4 regions of the Acidovorax radicis genome follow, and region 1 is predicted to be linked to each of the others. Evidence: predicted binding sites of a transcription regulator. Region 1 holds the regulator's gene; each other region holds the start of a gene.

Region 1 (7,487 bases):
TGCGCGAGGTGCTGGCCGCTGGTGAGCGTTTTGGCCACCAGGCTGGCAATGGCCGGCAGGTGCTGGTCGAATTCGTCTCGGCCAACCCCACGGGCCCCCTGCATGTGGGCCACGGCCGCCAGGCTGCGCTGGGCGATGCCATCTGCAATCTCTTTGCCACCCAGGGCTGGAAGGTGCACCGCGAGTTCTATTACAACGACGCGGGCGTGCAGATCCAGACGCTGACCAACAGCACCCAGCTGCGCGCCAAGGGCTTCAAGCCTGGTGACGAATGCTGGCCCATCGACCCAGAGAACCCTGCGAGCAAGGCGTTCTATAACGGCGACTACATCCAGGACATCGCCAACGACTTCCTCGCCAAAAAGACCGTCAAGGCCGACGACCGCGAGTTCACCGCCAGTGGCGACGTGCAAGACCTCGAATCGATCCGCCAATTTGCCGTGGCCTACCTGCGCAACGAGCAGGACAAGGACCTGCAGGCCTTCAACCTGAAGTTTGACGAGTACTACCTCGAGTCCAGCCTGTACACGAGCGGCCGTGTCGAGGCCACGGTGAACAAGCTCATCGCCAATGGCAAGACCTACGAGCAGGACGGCGCGCTGTGGCTCAAGAGCACCGACTACGGCGACGACAAGGACCGCGTCATGCGCAAGCAGGACGGCACCTACACCTACTTCGTGCCCGACGTGGCCTACCACATCGCCAAGTGGGAGCGTGGCTTTACCAAGGTGGTGAACATCCAGGGCACCGACCACCACGGCACCATCGCCCGTGTGCGCGCCGGCCTGCAGGCGGCCGATGTGGGCATCCCGCAGGGTTACCCCGACTACGTGCTGCACACCATGGTGCGCGTGGTCAAGGGCGGCGAAGAGGTCAAGATCAGCAAGCGCGCGGGCAGCTACGTCACGCTGCGCGACCTGATCGAATGGACCAGCAAGGACGCTGTGCGTTTCTTTTTGCTCAGCCGCAAGCCCGATACCGAGTACACCTTCGACGTGGACCTGGCCGTGGCGCAGAACAACGACAACCCGGTGTATTACGTGCAATACGCGCATGCGCGCATCTGCTCGGTGCTGCGCGCCTGGCAAGAAGCCGGTGGCGGCGATGTGGCGTCGCTCAAGGATGTGGATCTGTCGGCCCTCGAGGGCCCCCAAGCCCAGGCGCTGATGCTGCAACTGGCCAAGTACCCCGAAATGCTCACGGCCGCGGCCGACGGTGAAGCACCGCACGATGTGACTTTCTACCTGCGCGATCTGGCCGCCAGCTACCACAGCTATTACGACGCTGAGCGCATCCTGGTGGACGATGAAATCGTCAAGCGCGCGCGTCTGGCCCTTGTCGCCGCCACGGCGCAGGTATTGCACAATGGTTTGGCCGTGCTGGGAGTTTCAGCCCCAGCCAGAATGTGAGCAATAACTTAGATTATGAAAAAGCAACAGACAGGCGGGACCGTCATCGGCTTCATCGTCGGTGTCATTGTGGGCCTGGGAGCCGCTTTGGCCGTGGCGGTCTACGTGACCAAGGTGCCCGTGCCCTTCCTCAACAAGGGCAATGGCCGGGGTGTCGACATGGATGCCGCGGAATCCCAGAAAAACAAGAACTGGGACCCCAACGCCCCGCTCTATGGCAAAAACCCCGCGCGGCCCGTGACCCCAGCGCCCGCCGCCACGCCCGCCGTGGCTGGTGTGGCGTCGGCGCCCGCGCCTGGTAACGTTGCTGTCGCGCCAGTGGCTCCCAAGCCGGCCGCCAGCAAGCCTGAAGCCGCCAAAGCCGAGAGCAAACCGGGCGCAGACCCGCTGGGCGATCTGGCCGTGGCCAAGGCTGCGGCCAAGGGCAATGTGGACCCGTTTGACTATTTTGTGCAGGCCGGTGCGTTTCGCACCCAGCCCGACGCCGATGCGCAACGCGCCAAGCTGGCGATGCTGGGGTGGGAGGCCCGTGTGAGCGAGCGTGAGCAAAATGGCCGGCCCGTGTTTCGCGTGCGTGTAGGCCCCTTTACCAAGCGTGACGACGCCGAGCAGCTCAAAGACAAACTTGTCACTGCCGGGGTAGAGTCTGCGCTGGTGCGCGTGCAGCGCTAGCGCGCCAGCCAATCAATGGCCCGGTTGCTTCCACCGCGTTGTCAATGCCTGGGCCGGGCGTGTGTTGGTGAGGTCTGAACTTTTTGCGTGGGCATGGCTCACATTCCCCATACTGAACCAGGAGAGTCTTTTTCATGAAACGCCGTGAGTTTTCTTTGTCTACCGCCTCTGCGGTTGCCGCTTCTGCCCTGACGCTGCCCATGGCCCCTGCGGCGTTGGCCCAGGCCCGCCAGTTCAAAGAGGGTAAAGACTACAAGCGGCTCGACAAGCCCGTGGCACCCGAGGCGCCTGCTGGCAAGGTCGATGTAATCGAGTTCTTCTGGTACAGCTGCCCCCACTGCAACGCTTTTGAACCCACGCTGGATGCCTGGGTGAAAACAGCCCCTAAGGACCTGGCCATCCGCCGCGTCCCTGTGGCGTTCAATGCCAGCTTTGTGCCACAACAAAAGTTGTATTACGCCCTCGAAGGCATGGGCAAGCTTGACGATGTCCACGTCAAAGTGTTCCGTGCGATCCATGTGGAAAAGCAAAAACTTGCCAAGGATGATGAAATCTTTGCCTGGATCGGCAAGCAGGGCCTGGATGTTGCCAAGTTCAAGGAGGTCTACAACTCCTTCAGCGTGTCCAACCAGGTGCGCCGCGCTTCCCAGTTGCAGGATGCCTATGGGGTGGAAGGCGTTCCGTCCATGGGTGTGGCGGGCAAGTACTACACCGACGGCACCATGGCGGGCAGCATGCAGACCGTGCTGCAGGTGGTGGAATCCTTGGCTGCGACGGCCCGCAAAGGCTGAATGTTCCAGTGGCCGCACGCAGGCGTTGCAACCTGTGGCGGCTACATACCCCCTCAAAACTGCTCGCTCGCGCGGGCTTTTTTGTGGCCGGGCCACTCCAAGACAAAAAACAAAAAAAGCGGCCCCTTCGGGCGGGGGTACGCTGTTCAGCGCGGGAACATTTTGTTTTTTATACCCCTCCCGGCGGTGACGAGCCCCTGCCGCTTTGTGCACGCAAGATGCTCTGTGGTGAATGGGGGGCTTTTATTGCACGGTGGGTGCCCTTGGTGGCTACAATGACTGCAAGATTCGTGCCCTATGAAAAATCGCAGCCTCCTCCCGATCCTCCTGCTCACGGCCTTGGCCGGTGTCCATGGTGCCGTCCATGCCGAAAAGGCCGACCGCGCCAAGCCCATGAACATCGAGGCGGATGCCCTGCGCCACGATGAGCTCAAGCAGACCAGCGTGTTCACGGGCCGCGTGGTCATGACCAAGGGTTCCATCGTGCTGCGCGGTGCGCGGCTGGATGTGCGCCAGGACGCTGACGGTTACCAGTACGGCGTGGTCACGGCAGAAGCGGGTAAACGCGCGTTTTTCCGCCAGAAGCGCGACACGTTGCCGGGCGCCCCCGATGAGTTCATCGAGGGAGAAAGCGAAACCATCGAATACGACGGCAAGGCCGACAACGTGCGTTTCATCACCCGCGCCGAATTGCGCCGCTACCGGGGCTCCGCGCTCAGCGATGAGATCACCGGTGCCGTGATCGTCTACAACAACCTCACGGACGTGTTTACAGTGGACGGCCAGCGTACCCGCTCCACCAATGCAGCCGGTGATGTGCCCACCCCTGGCAGCCGCGTACGCGCAGTGCTCGCGCCCAAGGATCCGCCGCCCGGTGCTGCCGCCCCTTCGCCCGCAGCACCCTCGTCGGGCCCGGGGTTGCGGCCGAGCAACAGCCTCAGCGGCGGCGCCAAGTGAGCGCGCGGCCTGAGGTGTCCGGCGCTGACTCCCGGCCGGGCAGTCGCCTGGAAGTGCAGCATCTTGCCAAGTCATATGGCAGCCGCAAGGTGGTCAAGGACGTGTCGCTGGTCGTGCAAAAAGGCGAAGTTGTCGGGTTGCTCGGCCCCAACGGCGCTGGCAAGACCACGTCGTTTTACATGATCGTCGGGCTGGTGCGCAGCGATGCCGGCGACATCCGCATCGATGGGCACTCGGTGGCTGACATGCCTATCCACCGCCGGTCTCGCCTGGGGCTGTCGTATCTGCCCCAAGAGGCGTCCATCTTCAGAAAGCTGTCGGTGCAAGAGAACGTGCGCGCCGTGCTGGAGTTGCAGCATGACGACAACGGCAAGCCTCTGGCGCGTGCGGTGATCGAAGAGCGCCTCACCGCATTGCTGCAGGAACTGCGCGTGGAGCACCTGCGCGACTCCTCCGCGCTGGCCTTGTCCGGTGGCGAACGCCGGCGTGTCGAGATTGCGCGCGCCCTGGCCACGCAGCCGCGTTTTATCCTGCTGGACGAACCCTTCGCCGGTATCGACCCCATTGCCGTGATCGAGATCCAGCGCATCATCGGCTTTCTCAAGGCGCGCGGCATCGGGGTGCTCATCACTGACCACAACGTGCGCGAGACGCTGGGCATTTGCGACCACGCCTTCATCATCAGTGATGGCAGCGTGCTGGCCCAGGGCACACCGTCAGAGATCGTGGACAACCCCGAGGTGCGGCGCGTTTACCTCGGCGAACATTTCCGCATGTGAGCATGGTCCTCACGCAATGAAGCCTGGTCTCTCGCTGCGCGTTTCGCAGCACCTTGCACTGACACCCCAGCTCCAGCAGTCCATTCGGCTGCTGCAGTTGTCCACGCTTGAACTGTCGCAAGAGGTCGAGCAGATGCTCGACGAAAACCCCTTTCTGGACCGCACGGACGAAGAGGCACCGCGCGAAGAGTTTGGCCTGGACGCGGCCGACACGCCTGCGCAGGCCGACGACTACAGCGCCGATGATGCTCTTTATTTAGGAGCTGCTAGCGCAATCACCACAAGCGCTGAGGGCCAAAATGATGCTGAATCTTCAGGCGGCGGCGCTGAAGAACCCGACTGGAACGGCGACGGCACCGTGGAAATGGCTCCCAACGACGCCGAATGGGGCGGCGATGCGCCCGCCCGCAATCGCAACGACTCCGAAGGCGACGAGGCCGACGCCACCGAGCTGGCCCGCTCACACGAGTCGCTGACGGCCTTCTTGCATCGCCAGGCGCTGGCGCTGCGCCTGTCCGAGATCGACCGCGCCGCGCTGAGGTTTCTCATCGAGTCGCTCACCGACGACGGCTATCTTGAAGATTCACTCGAAGAGCTCGCCATCAGCCTGGCCGGTCCCGATGATCTGGCACAGATCGAAGAGCTGGTGCACCGATTTACCGTGGCCCAGCGCCTGCTGCAAAGCCTCGAACCCACGGGGGTGGGCGCTCGCAACCTCGCCGAATGCCTCACGCTGCAGCTCAACGCATTGGCCCGCGGAGAAGACGGCGACGGTGATGCCGACCCCGACACCGTGCAGACCGCGCTGCGCATCTGCCAGCAGCCGCTGGAGATGCTGGCCCGCCGCGACATCCGCCGCCTCACCCAGCTGTGTGGCGATGGCGAGGAGCGCACACGCGCCGCCATGGCCCTGATCGCGCGGCTGGAGCCCCGCCCCGGGCGCAGGTTCGTGGATGTGGAGCGCAACATCATCGTGCCCGACGTCATTGTGCGCAAAGCCGGGCGTGCCAATGGGCGCGATGGTCAGCACAACTTCATCGTCAGCCTCAACCCCGACGTAATGCCGCGCCTGCGCGTGCACGACATCTACGCTGGCGCCCTGCGCGGCCACAAGGGCGGCGAGGGCCATCAGGGCATGCAGCAGCGGCTGCAGGAGGCGCGCTGGTTCATCAAGAACATCCAGCAGCGCTTTGACACCATCTTGCGTGTGTCGCGCGCGATCGTCGAGCGGCAAAAGAACTTTTTCACCCACGGTGAGCTGGCCATGCGCCCCCTGGTGCTGCGCGACATTGCCGATGAGTTGGGCCTGCACGAATCCACCATCAGCCGCGTCACCACCGCCAAATACATGGCCACGCCGATTGGCACCTACGAGCTGAAATATTTCTTCGGATCGGGCCTGGGCACCGAGACCGGTGGCAATGCATCGAGCACCGCCGTGCGCGCGCTCATCAAGCAGTTCGTGGCGGCCGAGAGCCCCACCAAACCATTGTCCGACAGCCAGATCGCCGAAATGCTCAAGGAGCAGGGCATTGAATGCGCGCGCCGCACCGTGGCCAAATACCGCGAGGCGCTCAAAATTGCGCCAGCCAATCTGCGCAAGGCGCTGTAGCCGATTTCTTTCAGGGCGGCGCGCATGAAGGCGCGGCGCACGTTACAAGTGCGCAGCACTCGGCCAAGTGGCGCCAGTGCCGCACCTAACGAGCTGGCCCTGTATCCCCGTACGTTTTCCCTCTGACACCGCCCATGGCACGCATCGTTTTTGACCTCCATTCGCACTTCGGTTTTGCCACCGAAATGCAGATCTACATCAGCCACGTCAACCAAGGCGGGCATCTGGACAACGCGCAACTGCTGAGCCTCGTGTCCGAAGCGCGCGTGCGGTTTTTCCAGTCGCTGGGTTACCCTGAGGCCGACGTGGGTGGTTTGTCCATTGTGGTGGGCGACATCGTGGCGCAGTACAAGTCCGAGGGCTTTCATGGCGAGACGATGTGTGTGGAGATGACCCCATCGGATTTCAACCGTTATGGTTTCGATCTCGTGTTCCGAATGACTGAAAAGTCCCGGCGCCGCGAGGTGGCGCGCGGCAAGATTGGCATCGTTTTCATCGGCAGGGCCGGCCGCAAGGTGGCGCCTATTCCCGACTCCATTCACCAATTGCTGCTGCAGCGTGCGGCGTCCGGCGGCACCCCTGCCGCCCTTTGAACGATGCGCGTATCCTTGCATCCCGTCTTATGAACCAACTCCAACTTTTCCTCCCCTGCGCCGCCGGCGTCGAGAGCTACCTGGCCGACGAAGTACACGCCATCACCGGCCTCACGGGGCAAGACCTGCTCATGGGCCGCGGCGGTGTGCTGCTGAAGGCCTCATGGCGCGATGCGCTGCTGCTGAACCTGCACAGCCGCCTGGCCCAGCGCGTGCTGGTGCAGCTGGCGCACCGCCCGTACCGTTCCGAGAACGACCTGTATGCCGCCGCGAGCGATGTGGCCTGGGAGATCTGGTTCACCACGCGCCAGACCTTCAAGGTCGAAGTGACGGCGCAGCACAGCCCGCTGCAGAGCCTCAATTTCGCGGGCCTCAAGGTCAAGGATGCGGTGGCCGATCGCTTTCGCGCCAAGAGCGGCGTGCGCCCCGATGTGAATACGCAGTGGCCCGATGTGCGCATCCACCTGCACCTGACCACCGACGAAGCCACCATCTACATCGACACCTCGGGCGAGCCGCTGTTCAAGCGCGGCTGGCGCAATGTGAGCGAAGGCGGGGCCAAGGGTGATGCACCCCTGAAAGAAACCCTGGCTGCCGCGATGATCGCCGCCAGCGGGTGGGACCCGCTGGGCGACAACCCCGTTCCTTTGTACGATCCCTGCTGCGGCAGCGGC
Region 2 (7,487 bases), 1.5 Mb from region 1:
GGCCATGATGCCGCACCCCGAGCGCGTGTTCCGCAACGTGCAGATGAGCTGGACCAGCGAGGACAAGGCCGAGTACAGCGCCTGGATGCGCATCTGGCGCAACGCCCGCAAGTGGGTGGGTTGATCGGCGCCTGACCCACCGCCCGCGGGTGGTCAGCGCACTTTGAAAAAGCTGGGCCGTTGTGGCCTGGCTTTTTTGCTTTTGGAGCGCGTCGGACCTTTTGAGGTACTCAATTGAGCACCGGGCGCTGGTACACCAGCAGGCGGCCCTTGTAGGCGGGCCTGTTGTCGAGTGCAGGGTGGTCCAGGCGTTCTTCGATCACCTCGAACCGGTGTACCGCCATCTGTTTGTGAAAGGTGGAGCGGTTGCCCCGGTTGGGGTCCACGATCCATATCTGAGCGCCGCTACCGGCATGGCGGTCCAGAAAGGTGGCCAGTGACGCACGGGCATCGCGTTCATACAGCACGTCGCTGCCCATGATGAGATCGAATTCGCCTTGCACCGCACCTGCTGGCAGTGCTGCGTCTGCCCCCCATTGGCCGGTGCGGTATTTGAGGGGCGGCAAGCCATTCAGGCGCAGGTTTTCCAGCAGAAAATCCGGGGCCAGCGGGTGGCAGTCGCTGGCGGTGATGTCCATTCCGCGGCGATGGCATACCAAGCTCGCCAGCCCCAACCCGCAGCCAATCTCCAGAACCCGCTCACCTGCCTGCAACGGACGGGTTGCCATGCGGGTGGCCAGCTGGGCTCCGGACGGCCACAGCAGCCCGAACAGCGGCCAGGCGGCAGACGAAATGCCCAGCGCTTCGGCGATCCCTTGGGGGTCAGAGAACTGCTGCTTGTCTAGCAGAGAGCGGATGATCAGGTCGGCGGCGCCAACGATGGAGATGTCTTCTTGCTTGGTCAGATAGCCGGGCATGGCCTGGGCGTCAAGTCCCTGCAAGAGCGAACTCTCAAAGGTCTGCGCGATAGTGGGTGAGGGCGCAAGTATGCGCCCCCTGGTCTTCGTGTTGCGCACCGCCCTTCGCCCCCTGTGTGGCGGGTGACGGCAACGCGCAAGATCCGGGGCCTATAAACAGCAGAGGTTTTGACCTACGCTGTCGAGGTTGCAGGCGTTGCTATAGTCCAGCGCTCAAAGGCGCTCTCGCCGCCATCGTCTGCCCCACTTTCTCCCTCTTCTAAAAAGGAACCCGCCCATGGCTGCTGGCAGCTTGCTTGCCCTGTTGGACGATATCGCAACCATCTTGGACGATGTGGCTTTGATGACCAAGGTGGCCGCCAAAAAGAGTGTCGCCATGGCTGATGATGTCTCGGTGATGACCAAGGTGGCCGCCCAGAAAACAGCCGGGGTTCTGGGTGACGACCTCGCACTCAATGCCCAGCAAGTGACGGGCGTACGCGCTGAACGCGAAATACCCGTGGTGTGGGCGGTGGCAAAGGGGTCGCTCCTCAACAAAGCCATTCTGGTCCCCGCCGCGCTGTTGATCAGTGCCTTTGCGCCCTGGGGCGTGACGCCTTTGCTGATGATCGGTGGTGCCTTTCTGTGTTTTGAAGGCTTTGAAAAAGTGGCGCACAAACTGCTGCATGCAGAGCATGAAGTCGCCGCCGAGCACGAAAGCCATGCCAAGGCCAATGCCAACCCGGCGGTGGATTTGGTGGCCTTCGAGAAAGACAAGGTCAAGGGCGCGGTGCGCACCGACTTCATCCTGTCGGCAGAAATCATTGCCATCACCTTGGGCACGGTGGCCGATGCATCCTTTGCCGAGCAAGTGGCGGTGCTGTCGGGTATCGCGATCATCATGACCTTGGGTGTGTATGGCCTGGTAGCCGGCATCGTCAAGCTCGACGACCTGGGCTTGTGGCTCATCAACAAAAGCAGCCGTGCAGCCCGCACGGTGGGGGAAGGCATCCTGCGGGCAGCCCCTTGGCTGATGAAGGCCTTGTCGATTGCTGGCACGGCCGCGATGTTCCTCGTTGGGGGCGGAATTTTGGTGCATGGCATACCGGCCCTTCACCATCTGGTGGAGGGCGCTGGTGCCGCTGCTGCGCAGGTGGTTTCCGGGTTTTGGGCATCGCTGGTGAGCGTGCTTGTGCCAAATCTCCTGAACGCCGTGGTGGGTATCGTTGCTGGTGGCTTGGTGCTGGTGGGTGTCAAGCTGGTGCAGCGCATCCGTGGCAAGTCGTTGGCACCTTGATATATGTCATACCCGGAGCCAAGGGTAAGTACGGAGGTTTGACTTAAGGCAAGGCCCCCGGGAGGGCGCAGCGGTTCAATGCATGCACGGGGGTCGTCCCCGTCCAACCGATGCGAAATCAATATGAAAAAGAATCTCCTGGCGGTAGCAATTTTGTGTGTGTGTTCCTCGGGTGCAGTGCTGGCGCAACAAGCTGAGGGCCCCTGGATGGTCCGCGCACGCGCGGTGCACCTGGACAGTGCCAACAAGGACAGCACATCACTGGGGCTGTCGATCAACAACAAGACGATCCCCGAAGTGGACGTCACGTATTTTTTCAACAAGAACATCGCAGCCGAATTGGTTCTCACGGTGCCACAAAAGCACACGCTGAGCGCAGGTGGCACGGCGATCGGCACCCTCAAGCATTTGCCGCCTTCGCTGCTGGTGCAATACCACTTTGACACCGCTGGTTTTAAGCCCTACGTGGGCGCAGGTTTGAACTACACGCGTTTCTCAAGCGTGAACCTGCCCGCAGGTGTTGACATTGATCGCAACAGCGTGGGTGCTGCGCTGCAGGTTGGTGTGGATATTCCGCTGGCCAAAAATCTGTATCTGAATTTCGACGTGAAGAAGGTCTTCATCAAAACCGATGTGTCGGCTGGCGGTGTGCAGTTGGGCACTTTCAAGGTGGACCCTGTTCTGGTGGGCGTGGGTCTGGGCTGGCGCTTCTGATCGGGCAGGGGCCCACCAGGCCCCTGCGTGATTGGTAGAGCGAGTTATTCAAGGGGAAAAGGGGTTGGCGTTTGCGCCAGCCCTTTTTTTTGTCCATGGGGCCGACACCTTGGAGCAAGGCATTGGCCAACTGCTGTCAAGCAGGTTTTGCGGGGTCTGGTTTGTGTGCCTCCACAAAACCCAACGCCTTGAGTTCGTCCTCGCTGAGGTGCAACTCCGTCAACTCGGGCTGCCGGGCTTCCACGGTGCGCCGCCGCTCAAAGCTGGTTGGGGGGCCATCTTCTGTCTCTCGGCGGTCTTTGCCGCTGCGGCGGTCGGCCGATTCCCTGCGTTCGGTGCTCATGGTGATCCATCCGTATTTAAAAGTTGGTGTGTCGTAGGGCCTTGTCTTTAAGGCGCGGCCTGCCCCATTGCCCGAACCGTGGCAAAGCGCCGACTGCAGTACACCCAGTCTGCCCGACTCGGGCGTGATTGCAAACCAAAAAAGATCATTCCCGTCGCGGGAATGATCTGCGCCTATTGCCGGTGGCACGTTGTAGCGTTGTGCGCTCCAGGCCGTGCCGCCGCAGGCGGTATGTCGCGCTCGTTGCCCAGCCTTTCCGACGGCCATCCAATTTGCGGGGCAACGCAGAACGACGGTGCCTGGCCCGCGCTACCCGGCCAGCGGCGCGCAATTCCCCAATTTGGTGACGGCGGTCGCACTGCATTGATGCACATCATCCGTGACGCAGATGCTCGCGTGTCCGTATCTGCCCATGGCGCAGGTCAACGCGACCAGTACGCGTCCATGCATCTGCATGGGTCGGCATATCGGCACAGATTTTGCTGAACATGGTGAAGTCTGTCAGTGAAGCTGCTTTCAGACCGGTTGAAATTCTCCGCTAACGATGGCGGAACCCCAAACGAACGGTGGAGCTTTGAGCTTGCCGTTGGGTTGTTCCATTCTCGGCAGGCGCTATGCGCTGCGGTGAGATGTGTTGCGACAGGTCGCCCTGGGTGGCAGGCCACGCAAGCATCCCGCCTCGGCATTTTGCGGCGCACGGACCATCGCAGGAAGAGAAAACATGAAGATCGTTCTTATTGGCCATGGAATGGTCGGTCACAAATTTCTGGAAAGCCTGGCGGAAACCGGGTTGTCCGATCTGGACGTGACGGTATTGTGTGAAGAGCCCAGGCCCGCTTATGACCGGGTTCATCTGTCGGCGTTTTTCAGTGGGACCACTGCTGAGGATCTCTCTCTGGTGGAGGAGGGTTTTTTTGAGCGTACGGGGTTTTCTCTTCGTCTGGCAACACGCGCTGCCTCCATAGACAGGCGCATCCGCACCGTGACGACGGTCACCGGCGAGGTCTTTGCTTACGACAAACTGGTATTGGCGACAGGGTCCAGCCCATTCGTTCCACAGGTGCCCGGCCGCGACCGGCCGCATTGTTTTGTGTACCGAACGATCGAGGATCTGGAGGCCATGAAGGCGAGCGGCGCAAAGTCGGCGTCGGGTGTGGTGGTCGGTGGCGGCCTGCTCGGGCTTGAGTGCGCAAAAGCCTTGCGGGACATGGGCCTTGAAACCCATGTGGTCGAGTTTGCTCCGCGGTTGATGGCGGTGCAGGTGGATGAAGGGGGCGGGCGCATGCTGTGCTCCAAGATCGAGGCGCTAGGGGTGCAGGTGCATACGGGCCGCAACACCCAAGAGATCACGGACGGCGCTCGGGCACGCCACCGCATGAAGTTTGCGGACGACTCTTACCTCGAAACCGACATGATTGTTTTTTCAGCGGGAATACGTCCTCGCGATGAACTGGCACGCCAGTGTGTGCTGGCTATCGGTCCACGCGGCGGCGTTGCGATTGACAACACATGCCGCACCAGCGATCACCATGTGTATGCCATTGGCGAGTGCGCATCCTGGAGCGAGCAAACCTTTGGTCTGGTTGCTCCCGGTTACGACATGGCTCGCGTGGCGGCCCGCCATATCGCGGGGGATGTCGAGGCGTCTTTTGCGGGTGCTGATCTGAGCACCAAACTGAAGCTGATGGGGGTGGACGTTGCCAGCATCGGCGACGCCCATGGCCGCACGCCGCACAGCCGTGCTTGTCAGTATGTGGATGAGCGGCGCCAGGTCTACAAGAAGATCGTCGTTAGTGAGGACGGTAAAAAACTTCTGGGCGCTGTGTTGATTGGCGATGCGGCTGAATACGGCACGCTGCTGCAGATGGTGATCCACGGCATTACGTTGCCTGCTGAGCCTGAGTTCCTGATACTGCCTTCGAGTGATGGCAACGCCAGGCCCGGCTTGGGGGTGGACGTTTTGCCTGACACGGCGCAGATATGTTCTTGCAACAACGTGACCAAAGGCGCGATTTGTGCCGCTGTGGGCGACGGTGTTACCACCATGGCGGGCATCAAAGCCTGCAACAAGGCCGGCGCCACCTGCGGCGGCTGTGTACCGTTGGTCACCCAGGTCATGAAGATGGAAATGGCCCGCCTCGGCATGGCGGTCAATAACCATGTGTGCGAGCATTTTGCGCATTCGCGCCAGGAGATTTACCACCTGGTGCGCGTGGGCAACATCCGCAGTTTTGAACAACTGCTGGCCCAGCATGGCAAGGGCTTGGGCTGCGACGTCTGCAAACCCGTGGCTGCCAGTGTTTTTGCATCCTGTTGGAACGAATTCGTGCTGAAGAAGGACCTCGCCAGTCTTCAGGACAGCAACGACTACTACCTGGGCAACATTCAAAAAGATGGCACCTATTCGGTGGTGCCGCGCATGCCCGGTGGCGAGGTGACTCCAGATGGTCTTATTGCTGTGGGGCAGGTGGCCAAAAAATATGGCCTGTACACCAAGGTCACTGGCGGCCAGCGTGTGGACCTGTTTGGCGCACGCGTCGAACAACTGCCGGTGATCTGGGAGGAGCTGATCGCTGCGGGATTCGAGTCTGGCCATGCCTATGGCAAATCGCTGCGTACTGTCAAAAGCTGCGTCGGTTCCACCTGGTGCCGCTACGGCGTCGGCGACAGCGTGGGCTTGGCTGTGGAGCTGGAGCATCGTTACAAGGGCCTGCGGTCACCGCACAAGATCAAATTCGGCGTGTCGGGCTGCACACGCGAGTGTGCCGAGGCACAGGGTAAGGACATCGGCATCATCGCCACCGACAAGGGCTGGAACCTGTATATCTGCGGCAACGGGGGCATGAAGCCGCGCCACGCTGAGCTGTTTGCGTCAGACCTGAACAAAGAAAATCTGGTGCGCATGATAGACCGCGTGCTCATGTTTTATGTGCGCACCGCAGACCGTTTGCAGCGCACCAGCACCTGGCGCGAGAACCTTGAAGGGGGCCTTGAATATCTGACGGACGTTTTGGTCCATGACAGTCTGGGTCTGTGCGACGAGCTGGAGGCGCAAATGCAGCATATCGTCAACACTTACCAGTGCGAATGGAAAACGGCGGTCAATGACCCCGAAACCCGCAAACGCTTTCGCTCCTTCGTCAACAGCAACCAAACCGATGAGCATGTGGTTTTCGTGCAAGAGCGCGGCCAGATTCGTCCAGCCCGTGCAGACGAACGCACGCTACCTGCAGCCCCAGCGCCCGACAAGCTCAGCCTGGCCTTGTCTTGATCCTGACCCGGAGATACGCCATGAAAAATCATTCCCTGACCTGGACGGACGTTTGCGCGGTGGATGACATCTGCCCTGACACCGGCGTGTGTGCACTGGTGGCCCGTCAACACGTCGCCGTTTTTCGCACTGGCGACGGTCGTTTTTTTGCCATCGACAACGTAGACCCGAAGTCCGGGGCCAGCGTGCTGGCCCGTGGGTTGCTCGGCACGCTCGGAGACCGTGTGGTGGTGGCCTCGCCGATGTACAAGAACCATTTTGACCTGCACACTGGCGAGTGCCTGGAGGTGCCCGGGCAATCGGTTCGTACCCATGGTGTGCGTGTGGACGGTGGCCGCGTCAGTGTGGCGGTTGCTTGACCGGTTCAATCGCCTGCTCTCATAGCCCTGTCCAGGAATCTTGCATGTACGAAACGGTGTTGCCCTTGTCTGTGTCCCAGCTGGTGCTGCGCTCCAGGCAGTTGGAGATTGATGCTGTTGGCCGCCTAGCCCGCCGTGCGGAGCTGGTGGATGTGATTGGTCAACTCATTCAGGGGCTGCAGCGCGAGCGCGGGGCCTCGGGCATTTATCTGGCATCCAACGCGCAACGGTTTGTGGACATGCGCCGCAAAATTGTGGACGAGGTGGCCCCCCTGGAGGCACGGCTGCGCGATGTTTTTGCCGAGCATTCCGAGCCCGCGCAAGGGGCCACGGCCAAGACGCTGTCTCTGATGGCGTGGGCGCTGCTCGGTATCGAATCGCTCCCTGCGCTGCGCGGCCAGATCGAGCGCCAGGCCATGAGTCCCCATGATTCGGTGGCTGCCTACAGCCATCTGATTGCCGGCCTGGTCGAGCTGGTGTTTCATGTGGCCGACGCGGCAGACCTGCCCAGCGTGTCGCGCCTGTTGGTGGCCTTGCTCCACCTGGTGCAGGCCCAGGAAGAGGCGGCACAGGAGCGTGCGGTGGGCGCGCTGCTGTATGCGACGGG
Region 3 (7,487 bases), 2.3 Mb from region 1:
ACCTCCTGACGGGTTGCAGATGCGAGTGCGGCGGGAATATCTATTGGGGCTACCTCGGGCCGTGCCCGGCGGATAGCGGTGGACGGGTTTGGAAGGGTTGCGCAATGGGATGGCTTGGATGGCTCGGCAGTTGTTTTGATGGTGTGCAGCAATGGTTTTTTGAAAATCTGCTGCAGCCGCTGATGTTTTCGATGGGTTTGGCCAGTCTGCTGGAAAACGGCTACGAAGCCGCTGGCTGGCTTCTGGTGGGGGTGCTGCAGTTGGTGGTGATTGTGGTGGTGATCGGACCGCTGCAACGCCTGTGGCCGGTGGAACCCATCACAGACCGGGCGACGATTCGCACGGATATTCTCTACACCCTCATTCATCGGTTGGGTCTGTTTCGGCTGGCACTTTTTTTCACGGTCGACCCATTGGCAGACCGGTTGTTTGGTTCGCTACGGGTTGCTGGAATCAGCACGTTCCATATGGACGGTCTTTGGCCCGGAGTCACCGATATAGGCTGGGTCAGCTTGCTGCTCTATTTGGTGGTGTTTGATTTCGTGAATTACTGGATTCACCGGGGACAGCACCATTTTGAATGGTGGTGGCGCCTGCATTCTTTGCACCATGCCCAGCAACAGATGACCATGTGGAGCGACAACCGCAACCACCTGCTGGATGACGTGATTCGGGATGCGATCCTTGTTGCGGTGGCCCAGGTCATCGGGGTCGCACCGGGGCAGTTCATTGCCATCGTGGCCATCACCCAGCTCAGCGAAAGCTTTCAGCATGCCAATGTGCGCATGTGGTTTGGTCGATGGGGCGAGCGGTTGTGGATCAGCCCGCGTTTTCACCGGCGGCACCACAGCATTGGCATAGGCCATGAAACCGTCAAGGTAGCCTCTGCCGATGCGCAGTCTCCCGGAACGCGTGTGGTGCTCGGTGGTCACAATTTTGGTGTGCTGTTTCCTTGGTGGGACATGCTGATGCACACGGCCAATTTTGAGCTGCGTTATGACGCTACGGGCGTGCGCGACCAGGTCGAGCCCGCCGCCGCCGACGGCCCATTGCGGGACTACGGGCAGGGCTTCTGGTCCCAGCAGTGGCTGGGGGTTTTGCGGTTGTTTGGCAAGGCCTGAAGCCACGCAGAGCGCTCAGGGTATGCTTGCGCCAATGGGCTTACTTTTTGATTCTTTCTGGCGCGCGGCCGCCTATTGCATGCGGCCACGCGTGATGGCGTTGTCACTGCTGCCGCTGCTGCTGATGGCGGCATTGGCTCTTGGATTGGGGCATTTCTACTGGGATGCGGCGGTGCGCTTCATGCATTCGTTGCTGGAGTCGTCGGCGCTGCTGGCCAGCATCTGGAGCTGGCTGCAGGGATGGGGGCTGGGGGACGTGACTTCGGTGATGGCTCCCCTGATGGTCGTGCTGGCGGTGGCACCGGTGCTTGTGGTGGTCTCGTTATTGTTGGTGGCGGTGTTGATGACACCGGCGTTGGTGTCCCTGGTGGCCAATCGCCGCTTCCCGAATCTGGAGCGCAAGAAGGGTGGTTCGTTTGTGGCCAGCGTGGCCTGGTCGCTGGGCTCCACATTGCTGGCGTTGGTGGCGCTTGTCGTGTCTGTCCCGCTGTGGCTGGTGCCGCCCCTGGTGCTTGTGTTGCCGCCATTGATCTGGGGGTGGCTGACCTACCGTGTGATGGCCTTTGATGCGCTGGCGGAGCATGCCAGCAAAGACGAGCGGCGGGAGATATTTCGCCGCCATCGCGCCAGTCTGCTGGGCATCGGCATTCTGACGGGCTATCTGGGTGCCGCACCCAGCGTGGTGTGGGCGTCTGGTGTGGTGTTTGCCGCAGCGTTTTTTGTTCTTGTGCCGTTAGCCATCTGGATATACACCCTGGTTTTCGCGTTTTCGTCGCTTTGGTTCACGCACTATGGGCTGGCTGCTTTGCAGCGCCTCCGGGCTGAGACTTCCACTGGTGTTGGTGTTGCCGCTGCACCAGGGCCCCATTACCATATGGGCAGCCCTGACAACCCTGCACTGGCCAGCGCGGAAAGCCCTGTGGTCGCGCCTTCATCCGAATTCCCCGCAAGCGGAGCCCCAACGCCATGACCCCAACCTTCGGCCTCATCATCGTGGGCGATGAAATACTGTCTGGCAAACGCGCAGACAAACACCTGCCCAAAGTGATTGAACTCCTCTCAGGACGCGGTCTGGCATTGGCATATGCAGACTATGTGGGCGACAACCCGGATAGGATCACGTCCACGCTGCAACGGGCCTTTGCTTCAGGCGATGTGGTGTTCTCGTGTGGAGGCATTGGCGCCACGCCCGACGACCATACAAGGCAATGTGCGGCGCGCGCCTTGGGCAGCGACTTGGAGCTTCATGCCGAAGCCGAGGTATTGATTCGCGAGCGAATGCGGGATGTCGCGCGTGAGCAGGGTGTCCCCTATGAGGCAGATCGTCCTGACAACATCCACCGCCTCAATATGGGGATGTTCCCTGCAGGTGCCCGCATCATCCCCAATCCCTACAACAAGATTCCGGGCTTCAGCTGTAATGGCGTCGGTGCCGGGGCCGTGCACTTTGTGCCAGGTTTCCCTGTAATGGCGTGGCCCATGATCGAATGGGTGCTGGACCACCGTTACGCCGACCATTTCAATCGCACGCCGCAAACCGAACAATCCGTGGTGGTGTACGGCGCCATGGAGGCTGCTTTGACACCGCTCATGCAGCGCATCGAAACCAAACATCCACAGGTGCGTGTATTCAGTTTGCCCAGCGTGGATCATCCACAATACGGGCGGCATATTGAGCTAGGCGTCAAAGGCCCGGCATCGGCTGTCCCAGCCGCCTGGCAGCAACTCAAAGATGGATTGCACAAATTTGGTGCGCAGCTTGGCCCTGAATTGGTGCGAAATCTTTGATGTATGCCTCGCACAATGGTTTGCACTGCTTTGGTGCATTGACGGAGTTCCGTGTCGTCGCCTAGTTCGTAGTGCCCTTTCGTAGTGCGGTTGATGCACCGGGCTGGCACGCAAACTGCTTTTGTTTATTCAAACTCTTTTTTCAACAAGCGCTTTACCCAGGAGAACCTGATGGCCAAGACCGTTTCCGATGTGATGAAGATGGTGAAGGAGAACGAAGTCAAGTTCGTTGACTTCCGTTTTACCGATACCCGGGGCAAAGAACAGCACGTTACCGTGCCTGTGTCTCACTTCGACGAAGACAAGTTCACTTCGGGCCACGCGTTTGACGGTTCTTCCGTGGCTGGCTGGAAGGGCATTGAAGCGTCGGACATGCAGCTCATGCCCGACCCCAACACGGCCAACCTCGATCCGTTCTTTGAAGAAACCACGCTGTTCCTGCAGTGCGACGTGATCGAGCCTGGCGATGGCAAGGCCTACGACCGCGATCCACGCTCCATCGCCAAGCGCGCTGAAGCCTACCTCAAGGCCTCTGGCCTGGGCGACACGGCCTACTTCGGCCCAGAGCCTGAATTCTTTATCTTCGACGGCGTGCGCTGGTCCAACGAGCCCGGCAAGGTCATGTTCGAGATCGAAGAGTACGAAGCCCCCTGGAACTCGGGCGCCAAGCTCGAAGGCGGCAACCGTGGCCACCGTCCCACCGTCAAGGGCGGCTACTTTCCCGTGCCTCCCGTCGACAGCACGCAAGACATGCGCGCCGAGATGTCCCTGATTCTCGAATCCCTGGGCATCCCCGTCGAAGTGTTCCACCACGAAGTGGCGGGCGCTGGCCAAAACGAAATCGGCACGCGTTTCAGCACGCTGGTCGAGCGAGCTGACTGGACGCAGGTGCTGAAGTACGTGGTCTGGAACGTGGCCAACGCCTACGGCAAAACCGCCACCTTCATGCCCAAGCCCTACGCTGGCGACAACGGCTCCGGTATGCACGTGCACCAGTCCATCTGGAAAGACGGCAAGAACCTGTTCGCTGGCGACGGCTATGCGGGCCTGTCGGACTTCGCGCTGTACTACATCGGCGGCATCATCAAGCACGCACGTGCCCTGAACGCCATCACCAACCCCGGTACCAATTCGTACAAGCGTCTGGTGCCTGGCTATGAAGCCCCGGTGAAGCTGGCCTACTCGGCCCGCAACCGCTCGGCCTCGATCCGCATTCCTTACGTCGCCAACCCCAAGGGCCGCCGCATCGAAGCGCGCTTCCCCGATCCATCGGCCAACCCATACCTGTGCTTCTCGGCGCTGATGATGGCCGGCCTTGATGGCGTGGAAAACAAGATCCATCCCGGCGAAGCCGCCACGAAGGACCTGTACCATCTGCCGCCCGAAGAAGACAAGCTGGTGCCTACCGTATGCCACAGCCTGGACCAGGCGCTGGAATATCTCGACAAGGACCGCAGCTTCCTGACCAAGGGTGGTGTGTTCTCTGACGCCATGCTCGACGCATACATCGAGCTCAAGATGGGTGAAGTCACGCGTTTCCGCATGGCACCTCATCCCGTTGAATACGATATGTATTACTCGCTGTAATTGCCTGCCTGCAGGTCATTACGTTGGAAAGGCGGCGCAAGCCGCCTTTTTTTATGGAGCGTTGTCTATAGAGCGATCTCCTGCGGAACCTCATGGGCCCGTGTTGCCTCATTACCTTTACAACGCCCCTGGCAAGGTCGGCCGTTGTTGCGTTGGAGATGTGGGGGGATTCGGAGATACTCTCCTGTCCCCGGCATGTCAATGCGAGGAACCTGAATGAAATACACGCTCATCACCCTGCTACTCATCGTCTCTTCCGTTCCCGCAGCCCTGGCGCAAGACCGCATCTACCGCTGTGGCAACGAATACACCAACAACGCCAGCCAGTCCAAGGAGCGCGGCTGCAAACTGGTTGAAGGCGGAAACGTCACGGTTTTGCAGGGCAATCGCCCTGCGTCCGGTGCGGCCCCAGCTGCCAGTGGCGGCGCCGCTGCCACTTCGCCTTCCACGGCCCCCCGCGTGAGCAACAGTGACCAAAAAGCCCGTGACTCCGATGCACGGGCCATTCTGGAGTCTGAATTGCGCAAGGCCGAAGCGCGGTACGCAGAACTGGCGAAGGAATACAACAACGGTGCGCCTCAACGCAATGCGCTGGATCTGCGCAACCCGCAGCAATACATGGATCGGACTGCCGAGCTCAAGGCGAGCCTGGCCCGCAGTGAGAGCGACGTCGCAGGCATCAAGCGCGAGCTGGCACGACTGCCTGCCGCCGCTGCCAATTAACCAGCGCTGCTGCGTGTGAGCTCTTCTCCACCCCTTGCACCGTCCAGGCCAGGCTCCGGGCGGTTTCATTCGCTTGATCTGATGTCCACCCTGGTGGCCGTGTTGCGAGCCAGCGACGGTGCCGTGCAGTTTGCCAATGCCGCGCTGGAGAACACGCTGGGCCTGTCGCGGCGCACGCTGGAAGGGGCTGACTTCTCCGGCTTTTTTACCGACCCCGCGCTGCTGCAGACGGCGCTTGCGGGCGCACGTGGCAAAGACTTTGCCGCGCTGCGTTACGAAACCAGCCTCAAGCGCCTGCACCAGGAGCCAGTGCCGGTGCACGTGAGCGTGGCCGACGCAGAGCAGGTGGGCGAGATTCTGGTGGAGCTGTGGCCGCTGGAGCAGCAGGCGCGGCAAGATCGTGAAGAGCGTCTGCGCGACCAGGCTGCGGCCAACAAGGAGCTGATCCGCAATCTGGCCCATGAGATCAAGAACCCGCTGGGTGGAATCCGTGGCGCCGCGCAGCTGCTGGAGATGGAGCTGGAGAGCCGAGAGCTTCACGAATACACGCAGGTCATCATCCATGAGGCCGATCGCCTGCAAAGCCTGGTTGACCGGTTGCTGGCTCCGCACCGGCACCCCCATCTGGTGGGCGACGTCAATATCCACGAGGTGTGTGAACGTGTGCGCTCTCTGGTGTTGGTGGAGTACCCGCAGGGCCTCAAGGTGCAGCGCGACTACGACACGTCGATCCCGGAGTTCCGCGGCGACCGCGCCCAGCTCATCCAGGCCCTGCTCAACATTGTGCAAAACGCCGCGCTGGCGCTGTCTGACCGCATTGCGGCCGGAGACGCGGTGATCACGTTGCGCACCCGTGTCGCCCGACAAGTAACGTTTGGTCGCCAGCGCTACCGGCTGGCACTGGAATTGCATGTCATCGACAACGGACCGGGCGTGCCCGATGCCATCAAGGAGCGTATTTTTTACCCTCTGGTATCGGGTCGGGACGGTGGATCGGGGCTGGGGCTTACGTTGGCACAAACCTTCGTGCAGCGCCACCACGGGTTGATCGAATGCGACAGCGTACCGGGTCGCACCGACTTTCGAATCCTGATCCCCTTGCCTTAAAAGCGCACGACGGTCCCTGACATACAACCACAGGGAAGGTTAGAAAAATATGAAGCCGATCTGGTTAGTGGATGACGACCCCTCGATCCGCTTCGTCCTGGAGAAGGCACTGGCCCGTGAAAACCTGCCCACCCGCAGCTTCACCCACCCCCGCGAAGTGCTGGATGCCCTTGCCGACATCACCGCCGGAGACCCAGCGCGCCAAAGCCCCCAAGTGCTGGTGAGCGACATTCGCATGCCTGGTGGCTCGGGCCTGCAGTTGCTCGAGAAGGTGCGCGAGCTGCAGCCCGGTCTGCCCGTCATTATCATGACGGCCTATTCCGATCTGGACAGTGCGGTGTCGGCGTTTCAGCGCGGAGCGTTTGAATACCTGCCCAAGCCTTTTGACTTGCCCAAAGCGGTCGAACTGATCCGCCGCGCGGTGGAGGAAAGCCAGCGCGAGGAAGTCACCGAAGTGCGCCAGGCGGCTACCCCCGAAATGCTCGGCCAGGCGCCTGCGATGCAAGACGTGTTCCGCGCCATCGGCCGCTTGAGCCAAAGCCAGGTCACCGTGCTCATCACGGGCGAATCGGGCTCGGGCAAAGAGCTGGTGGCGCGCGCATTGCACAAACACTCGCCCGTGGCTGACGGCCCCTTTGTGGCCATCAACACGGCAGCCATCCCCAAGGACCTGCTGGAATCCGAGCTGTTTGGCCACGAGCGCGGCGCCTTCACTGGCGCGCAGACGCAACGGCGTGGGCGCTTCGAACAGGCCGAAGGCGGCACCTTGTTCCTCGATGAAATCGGCGACATGCCCTTTGACCTGCAGACGCGCCTGCTGCGTGTGCTGTCGGACGGCCAGTTCTATCGCGTAGGCGGCCATGCTGCCGTGAAAGCCCACGTGCGCGTGATCGCCGCCACCCACCAGGACTTGGAGCGGCGCGTCAAGGAAGGGGGCTTTCGTGAGGACTTGTTTCACCGCCTGAACGTCATCCGCCTGCGCTTGCCCGCGCTGCGCGAGCGCCATGAAGACGTGCCCATGCTCACGCGCCACTTCTTGCAGCAAAGCGCGCGGCAACTGGGTGTGGAGCCCAAACGCATATCCGATGCGGCCCTGGCGCGGCTGGAGCAGTTTGCTTTTCCGGGCAACGTGCGCCAACTCGAGAACATCTGCCACTGGCT
Region 4 (7,487 bases), 780 kb from region 1:
ACGGCGGCGGGCAGTGCCTGTACAAAATAAGCAGGCGAAATGTCCATGGCAACGTCTGCGGCCAGCATGCCACCGGCCAGGGCCGCCAAAGTGGTCCACAGGCTGATGAGTGGCATGGCCAGCGCCAGCGCCAGCGTGCGGGGCATCACCAGCCGAAAACCGTGCGGAATGCCCATCACGCGCATGGCGTCCAGTTCTTCGGTCACGCGCATCACGCCAATCTGCGCCGTGATGGCCGAACCCGAACGGCCCGCCACCAAGATCGCAGCGAGCATGGGGCCCAACTCCCGGATCAGCGAGATGCCCAGAATGTTGACGATGAATGACTCGGCCCCAAACTGCCGCAGCTGCAGGCTCATCAGGTAGGCCAGCACCACGCCGATGAGAAAGCCCACCAAGGCCGTGATGGGAAGTGCCGTAGCCCCCATGCGGTAGAGGTGGCCCGATACATCGCGCCACGGGCCACGGGCGGGGTTGCGTAACAGGCGCCCAATGTCCAGCACCATGCGGCCGATCATCTCAACCAGGTGGCGCGCGTGATCCACGGCATGCAACACCATCACCCCGAGATGATCGACTTGCGCCCCCAGCCGCCAGGGCTCGGGCGGCGGCGGCGCGGTGGTGAATTGCGCCACCCGCGACAGAATGCTGCGCTGGCTGTCTGTGCACTCAAGCCGCACTGGCCAGGCGTGCTGCCAGTGGCTCCAGAGCAGCTGGGCCCCTACATGGTCCAGCCACTCCAGCTCTCGCAGGTCCCAGCCCAAAGTGGGCGCCGCCGGATGCTCGCGCAACTGCTTCGACACGGCCCGCCAGTGCGCCTGTGTGCCCAGCTCGGCGGCGCCCCAGCGCCCACGCAGCTGCGCCCACGTCCCGGGGGGCGTATCGGTGTGCGCGATGCGAGGTGCGTGATCGGTCATGGGTGGGCAGCTGTGGCTGCCATAGAGCAATGAAAGAGGACGGGCAGCGTGCATGGTAGCGGAGCGCATCACGCCAACCCCGTAGGACATCGGCCCGCCAAACACAGGGCAGCCTGGAAGGCCATGTAATTATTATCAAATTGCCCTCTAGGGCAATAGCAACAAGCGCAAGCAGCTACCATATTTGTAGCAATAGGCACACACCCTATCGACAGGGGCCGAACGATCCGCACAATGGCCCACCGATACAACCCTTGCATTGCCTGCCACCCTGCCCATGAGCGACACCACGTTTGACACCATCATTATCGGCGGGGGCACTGCAGGCGCCTTGCTATCCAACCGCCTGAGCGCCGACGGCCGCCACCGGGTGCTGCTGATCGAGGCAGGCCGCAAGGACGACTATCACTGGATTCACATCCCCGTAGGCTATCTGTACTGCATCGGCAACCCGCGCACCGACTGGCTCTACAACACCGAACCCGATGCGGGGCTGAACGGCCGCACGCTGCGCTACCCGCGTGGCAAGACGCTGGGCGGCTGCAGCAGCATCAACGGCATGATCTACATGCGCGGCCAGGCCCGCGACTACGACCAGTGGGCCGAGCTGACCGGCGACGCCAGCTGGCGCTGGGACAACACCCTGCCCTACTTTCGCCGCCACGAGGACCACTGGCGCCTGGACCAGCCCGCGGGGGTCAACGAGAACTTCAAGCGCCTGCACGGCAACAAGGCCACGGGCAGCACCGGCGAGTGGCGCGTGGAGAAACAACGCCTGCGCTGGGACGTGCTCGATGCCTTTGCCCAGGCCGCGCAGCAGGCCGGCATCCCCGCCACCGACGACTTCAACAGCGGCACCAATGAAGGCGTGGGTTATTTCGAGGTCAACCAGAAAAACGGCTGGCGCTGGAACACGGCCAAGGCCTTTTTGCGCCCCACGTGCTACGGACGCCCCAACTTCGAGATGTGGACCAGCGCGCAGGCCGCCAAGCTGGTCGTAGAGACGCAGGCCGATGGCCGCAAGCGCTGCACCGGGGTGCAGGTGTGGGACGGCACAGAGATGGTCACGGCCAGCGCCACGGGCGAGGTCATCCTCTGCGCGGGTGCCGTCAATTCACCGCAGCTGCTGCAGCTGTCGGGCATTGGCCCGGCGGCGCTGCTGCGCCAGCATGGTGTGGACGTGGTGCACGACCTGCCCGGCGTGGGCGCCAATCTGCAGGACCACCTGCAGATCCGCGCCGTGTTCAAGGTGCAGGGGGTGCAGACGCTCAACACCATGGCCAACTCGCTGCTGGGCAAGGCCAAGATCGGTTTTGAATACGCCACCAAACGCAGCGGCCCCATGAGCATGGCCCCCTCCCAGTTGGGCGCGTTCACGCGCAGCAGTGCAGATCAGCTCCACCCCAACATCGAATACCACGTGCAGCCCCTGTCGCTGGACGCCTTTGGCGAGCCGCTGCACCGATTTCCGGCGTTCACCGCCAGCGTGTGCAACCTCAACCCCACGAGCCGGGGCACGGTGCACATCAAGAGCGCCGACTTCAAGGCCGCGCCCGCCATCGCGCCCAACTATCTCTCCACGCCCGAAGACCGCCAGGTGGCCGCCGACAGCCTGCGCGTGACGCGCCGCATCGCGGCCCAGCCCGCCCTGGCCAAATACCGGCCCGAGGAGTGGAAGCCCGGCGTGCAGTTTGAAAGCGACGAAGACCTGGCCCGCCTGGCTGGCGACATTGCCACCACCATCTTCCACCCCGTGGGCACCACCAAGATGGGGCGCGACGAGGACCCGATGGCGGTGCTCGACGCTCAGATGCGCGTGCGCGGCATTGCCGGCCTGCGGGTGGTGGACGCAGGCGCCATGCCGACCATCACCAGCGGCAACACCAATTCGCCAACCCTCATGCTGGCCGAGAAAGCCGCTGAGTGGATCCTGCAGGCGCGCAAAACGGCACTCTGACGCCCTCCCCAAGAGCCTACGCCGGGCAAGGGCCCGTGGGTGGTGCCGACTTCACCGGATGCCACCCACGTAGCGCGGCAGCTCTGGCGCGGGCTGCGGCGGGCTGGGCGGGGGTGGCGGTGGTTCCATGTGCTGGCGCACGGCCTGCGTTACCACGTCCTTCATCGGGCGGTGTGGTGCAACGGTTGGTGCGGCATGGATGGCGTGGTCCAGGCGGTCGGCCCACTCGGCCAACTCGGGCACGGCGTCTTCCCGGGCACGCTGGCGCGCAAACCGCACAATCTCCAGCGCATAGTCGGCGTTGACTGCCATCCATTCGGTATCGGTCACACGCCCCGTCTTGCGGCGCAGCAACACATGCAAATGGGCCGCAATGGCGAGCTTGTCGGAATCGGACATCGTGGGGCTCCTTACTGCATTTCAGTCATCCATTGCGCTGCGCACCGATCGCTGGGCATGACACTGACACTGGCGCTGCCCAGGCCAGAGCCCCCGTGGAACTGGCTTTGCCAAGCCACGGGTGGTGTCCCCTCCAGGGAGCAGCCGCGAAGCGGCTCTGGGGGGCTTGCATCTATCCGCCCAGGCGTTCGCGGTGCTGGGCAATGTCGAGCCCGGTCTGCTCGCTCTGCGGGTCTACACGCAATCCCATCGCAAAGTTGATAAGCCACAGCAAAAGGGCCGTCACCACCAGGCTGTAGGCCATCACGGCACCCACACCGATGGCCTGGGTCAGCAAACTGCCCGGCCCCCCTCCCACCGTCTTGTTGGCCAGCACGCCCGTGAGCAGCGAGCCCACAATGCCACCGATGCCATGCACACCAAAAACGTCCAGCGAGTCATCCACCCGCAGCAGCCGCTTGAGCCCCGTGGCGCCCCAGTAGCACGCCAGCCCGGCCACCAGCCCAATCACCACCGCAGAGCGCAGCGTGACAAAACCCGCAGCCGGTGTGATGGCCACCAGCCCCGCCACCAGACCAGAGCACAGCCCCAGCAAGGACGGGCGGCCCCGCACCACCCATTCGCCCAGCATCCACGACAAGGCACCTGCCGCTGCCGCCAGGTGCGTCACCGCCATCGCCAGACCGGCGCGCCCGTCCGCCGCCACGGCAGAGCCGGCGTTGAAGCCAAACCAGCCCACCCACAGCATGCCGGCGCCCGCCATAGTGAGCCCCAGGTTGTAGGGTTCGAAGGGCTCGCGACCATAGCCCGTGCGGCGGCCCAGGAACCAGGCGCACACCAGCCCGGCCACGCCCGCATTCACATGCACCACCGAGCCCCCGGCAAAGTCGAGCGCACCCATCTGGGCGAGCCAGCCGCCGGGCTCCCACACCCAATGCGCCACGGGGGCATAGACCAGCAGGCTCCACAGACCAATGAAGATAAGCATGGCGGAAAACCGCATGCGCTCGACCAACGCGCCCACCAGCAGCGCGGCGGTGATGATGGCGAACGTGAGCTGGAACATGGCGTACACCGACTCGGGGATGTGCGGTGCCACATGGCTCACGGCCAGCTTGCCGCCTGCCAGATCGAAGTCGAGCCCCGTGAACCCTGCGCGCTCCCAGCCGCCCAGCCACGCGCTGCTTGGCGTAAAAGCCAGCGAATACCCCGCCGCAAACCACAACAGACTGACCAGTGCAGCGATGGCCACCACGCTCGCCATGGTATTGAGCACGTTCTTCTTTCGCACCATACCGGCATAAAACAGGGCAATGCCCGGCAGCGTCATCAACAGCACCAAGGCGGTGGACGTCAACATCCATGCGGTATCGGCCGCGCTCACGGTGTCCTGGGCCACCAGCGTGGGGCGCTTCAGTGGCGCCGCAGCGGCTGTCGCCACCGCCTGGGGGGCAGGGTTCGCCGTGGCCTGCGGCGCTGTCTGGGCCATTGCACTGGCGTACAACCCGAGACTCAACCAGACAATTGCCATCAACCGGTGCATGAATGCCCGCATATATGCTGCCTTTCGCAAATTGTTACAAGCGCGTTGCACGAGCCATGCCAACCAACGCCCCCCGATTCGGGGCAAAAGCAGCTACGGACGCCCTGCAAAGGGGGTCGGGAAACCACCAATGCACCAGCGAAGTGCAGCCGTTAAAGTCACGTCACTCGAAAGCGCGCTCCGGTGTGCCAAAGCGAGGGGCCCGAGGAGACATCTTCTAATCAACTACCAAAATTCAAACACCCAATGAGGTGTGACTTTTTTCCAGGCGCTGGCGATCCCAGCGCCTTTTTCTTGCCTGTTATCTGCGCATTCGGTACCCAACGCCCCGCCAAATGCTCCTCAATCGATAGCTAGCAAGGTGCGACAATCCTGCGATGGAATGGATTTTTATCACCTTGGCCTCGCTGCTCGCAGGTTTTGTGGATGCAATTGTGGGTGGGGGCGGACTGGTGATGGTCCCAGCTCTTTTTGCAGCGTTTCCGGCCGCGCCACCGGCCACGCTGCTGGGAACCAACAAGGCCGCCTCGGTGTGGGGCACGGCGATGGCCACGTGGCAATACAGCCGACGGGTCCACGTTCGTTGGACCGCCATGCTGCCAGCGGCGGGCGCAGGGTTTGTGGGCTCATTTGCTGGCGCATGGGCGGTCACGATCATGTCCGCCGACTTTCTACGCAAGCTGCTGCCGCTGGTGCTGCTGGGCGTGCTGGCCTACACCCTGGCCAAGAAAGAACTGGGCCGGCACCACACTCCCCGCTTCGCAGGCCGCCAGGAGGTCCTCGTCGCCAGCCTGGTGGGTGTGACCATCGGGTTTTATGACGGCTTCTTCGGGCCTGGTACGGGCAGTTTTTTCGTTTTTCTTTTTGTGCGCCTGCTGGGTTACGACTTTCTCAATGCCTCGGCATCGGCCAAGCTGCTCAACTGCGCCACCAATATTGCGGCCATCTTGCTGTTCGCGGCCAAGGGGCATGTGTGGTGGCACTTTGCCGTGACGCTGGCCATCGCCAATGTGGTGGGCAGCCTGCTGGGCACCCACCTGGCACTCAAGCATGGCACCGGGTTCGTGCGGGGCATCTTCGTCGTGGTGGTGAGCGCCCTCATCTTGAAAACGGGCTATGACGCTTTTTTGCGGTGAAGCGCAGGTCAGCGGTGTGCAAAGGCCGGTGCGGAGCACATGGCTCTATTCACTGGTGTTGTCCCACTCGGTGAAACCCCTCTAAACCTGTTGTGATTTGGCACACAAAATGCAGCTTGGAGCCATCAACTGCGCCAAGTGAAAATTCCGCATATTTATAATCGTTACCACTTGATGACGGCAGGATTCGCCATTTGCGATGACCGCATCAACAAACCCCGCCTCCGGCCGGCTTACCCGCCTGCCGGTTTTTTTGTACCTGAGATACCCCCGACAGGACGTTTTCCATGAAATTGTTCAAGGTTGCCGCCACCGCCCTCGCGCTTTGCGCCGCATTCGCCGTTCAGGCCCGGTCCGTGGAAGAGATCAAAAAAGACGGCAAGATCGTCATCGCAACAGAGGGCCAGTTTGCACCCTTCAATTTTTTCCAGGGCACCAAGCTGACCGGGTTTGAAGTTGAAGTGGCAGAAGCCGTGGTCAAGAAAATGGGTGTAAAGCTGGAATGGAAAACGCTGGGCTTTGACGCCCTGCTGACCGGCCTGGCACAAGACCGCTGGGACGTTGTCATCGCCTCGCACGGCGTGACCGAAGAGCGCTCCAAGGCCGTCACGTTCGCCGCGCCCCACTACTGTTCGGGTGGCATCATTGTCGCGCTGGACCCCAAAATCCGCACCGCCGCTGACCTGACAGGCAAGACCGTGGCCGTACAGACCGGCACCAGCTACCTGCAAAACGTGCAGAAGCTCACCGGTGTGAAGGACGTGAAGAACTTCCCGCAAGACACCGACGCGCAGCGTGCCCTCATCTCCAAACGCGTGGACGCCTGGGTGAGCGACAAGTTTGTTGCCAAGGAAGCCGCCGCCAAGAACGCCAAGGCGGGCTTCAAGCTGGGCGACATGTTGTTCGTTGAGCGCATCGCTCCTGCAGTGACCAAGGGCAACACCGGTCTGGCTGAGGCCTGGAACAAGGCCTTCGACGAGGTCCTGGCCGATGGCAGCTATGCCGCCATCTCCAAGAAGTATTTCAACGAAGACGTGCGCTGCGCGAAATAACCTGACCTAGAAGGACCTTCCGGCGCCCGTGGCCCTCCTTGACGGAAGGCCACGGGCGCCGGCCTCATTTCCATGCTGACCGCAATCTGGCCCCCACAGTGGAGCCGCCAGCAACGCAGCAATGCCACGCTGGTGACAGCCCTTGTGCTGATGGTGCTCGCGCTGGCCCTGCTCGGCTGGCTGCTCTCGTTCTTCCCCGATCCCATCGGCCCCAATGCCCAGGCTTTCTCCGACGGCGCTCGCACCACTCTGTGGCTCACGCTGACGAGTGGCAGCGTCGGCCTGGTGCTGGGCACGGCCGCCGCACTGGCTCGCACCGCCCGCTGGATCGGGTTGCGCTGGATCGCCAGCTTCTACATCTGGGCCATCCGCGGTACGCCACTGCTGGTGCAGATTCTGTTCGTCTATTTCGCGCTGCCGGTGCTGGTGCCTGGCGCCAATCTGCCCGATTTCGCGGCCGCTGTGGTGGCCCTGGGACTGAAT

The links. The regulator sigma-54, encoded in region 1, starts transcription at its own class of promoters, with help from an activator protein. The targets are predictions, from matches to a motif close to TGGCANGNAANCTGCTTT.
Region 2: the regulator sigma-54 is predicted to act here: its motif matches at 3,719-3,736, upstream of nirB (nitrite reductase large subunit NirB).
Region 3: the regulator sigma-54 is predicted to act here: its motif matches at 3,014-3,031, upstream of glnA (type I glutamate--ammonia ligase).
Region 4: the regulator sigma-54 is predicted to act here: its motif matches at 4,861-4,878, upstream of KI609_RS01590 (ammonium transporter).

Annotation. Positions count from the first base shown of each region.
Region 1 is NZ_CP075184.1:4,576,571-4,584,057, reverse strand. It holds gene argS (arginine--tRNA ligase) at 1-1,409, shown strand, start outside; gene KI609_RS21015 (SPOR domain-containing protein) at 1,425-2,081, shown strand; gene KI609_RS21010 (thiol:disulfide interchange protein DsbA/DsbL) at 2,216-2,872, shown strand; gene lptA (lipopolysaccharide transport periplasmic protein LptA) at 3,170-3,829, shown strand; gene lptB (LPS export ABC transporter ATP-binding protein) at 3,826-4,608, shown strand; gene KI609_RS20995 (RNA polymerase factor sigma-54) at 4,625-6,220, shown strand; gene KI609_RS20990 (acyl-CoA thioesterase) at 6,355-6,813, shown strand; gene KI609_RS20985 (THUMP domain-containing class I SAM-dependent RNA methyltransferase) at 6,843-7,487, shown strand, end outside.
Region 2 is NZ_CP075184.1:3,075,409-3,082,895, reverse strand. It holds gene purL (phosphoribosylformylglycinamidine synthase) at 1-124, shown strand, start outside; gene KI609_RS14055 (class I SAM-dependent methyltransferase) at 231-917, opposite strand; gene KI609_RS14050 (DUF808 domain-containing protein) at 1,195-2,193, shown strand; gene KI609_RS14045 (OmpW/AlkL family protein) at 2,317-2,907, shown strand; gene KI609_RS14040 (hypothetical protein) at 3,044-3,250, opposite strand; gene nirB (nitrite reductase large subunit NirB) at 3,972-6,521, shown strand; gene nirD (nitrite reductase small subunit NirD) at 6,542-6,880, shown strand; gene KI609_RS14025 (nitrate- and nitrite sensing domain-containing protein) at 6,925-7,487, shown strand, end outside.
Region 3 is NZ_CP075184.1:1,873,439-1,880,925, forward strand. It holds gene KI609_RS08570 (sterol desaturase family protein) at 105-1,121, shown strand; gene KI609_RS08575 (EI24 domain-containing protein) at 1,156-2,091, shown strand; gene KI609_RS08580 (competence/damage-inducible protein A) at 2,088-2,909, shown strand; gene glnA (type I glutamate--ammonia ligase) at 3,081-4,496, shown strand; gene KI609_RS08590 (hypothetical protein) at 4,713-5,219, shown strand; gene glnL (nitrogen regulation protein NR(II)) at 5,301-6,326, shown strand; gene ntrC (nitrogen regulation protein NR(I)) at 6,376-7,487, shown strand, end outside.
Region 4 is NZ_CP075184.1:360,168-367,654, reverse strand. It holds gene KI609_RS01605 (MlaE family ABC transporter permease) at 1-917, opposite strand, end outside; gene KI609_RS01600 (GMC family oxidoreductase) at 1,195-2,874, shown strand; gene KI609_RS01595 (hypothetical protein) at 2,926-3,273, opposite strand; gene KI609_RS01590 (ammonium transporter) at 3,446-4,828, opposite strand; gene KI609_RS01585 (sulfite exporter TauE/SafE family protein) at 5,194-5,952, shown strand; gene KI609_RS01580 (ABC transporter substrate-binding protein) at 6,240-7,004, shown strand; gene KI609_RS01575 (amino acid ABC transporter permease) at 7,077-7,487, shown strand, end outside.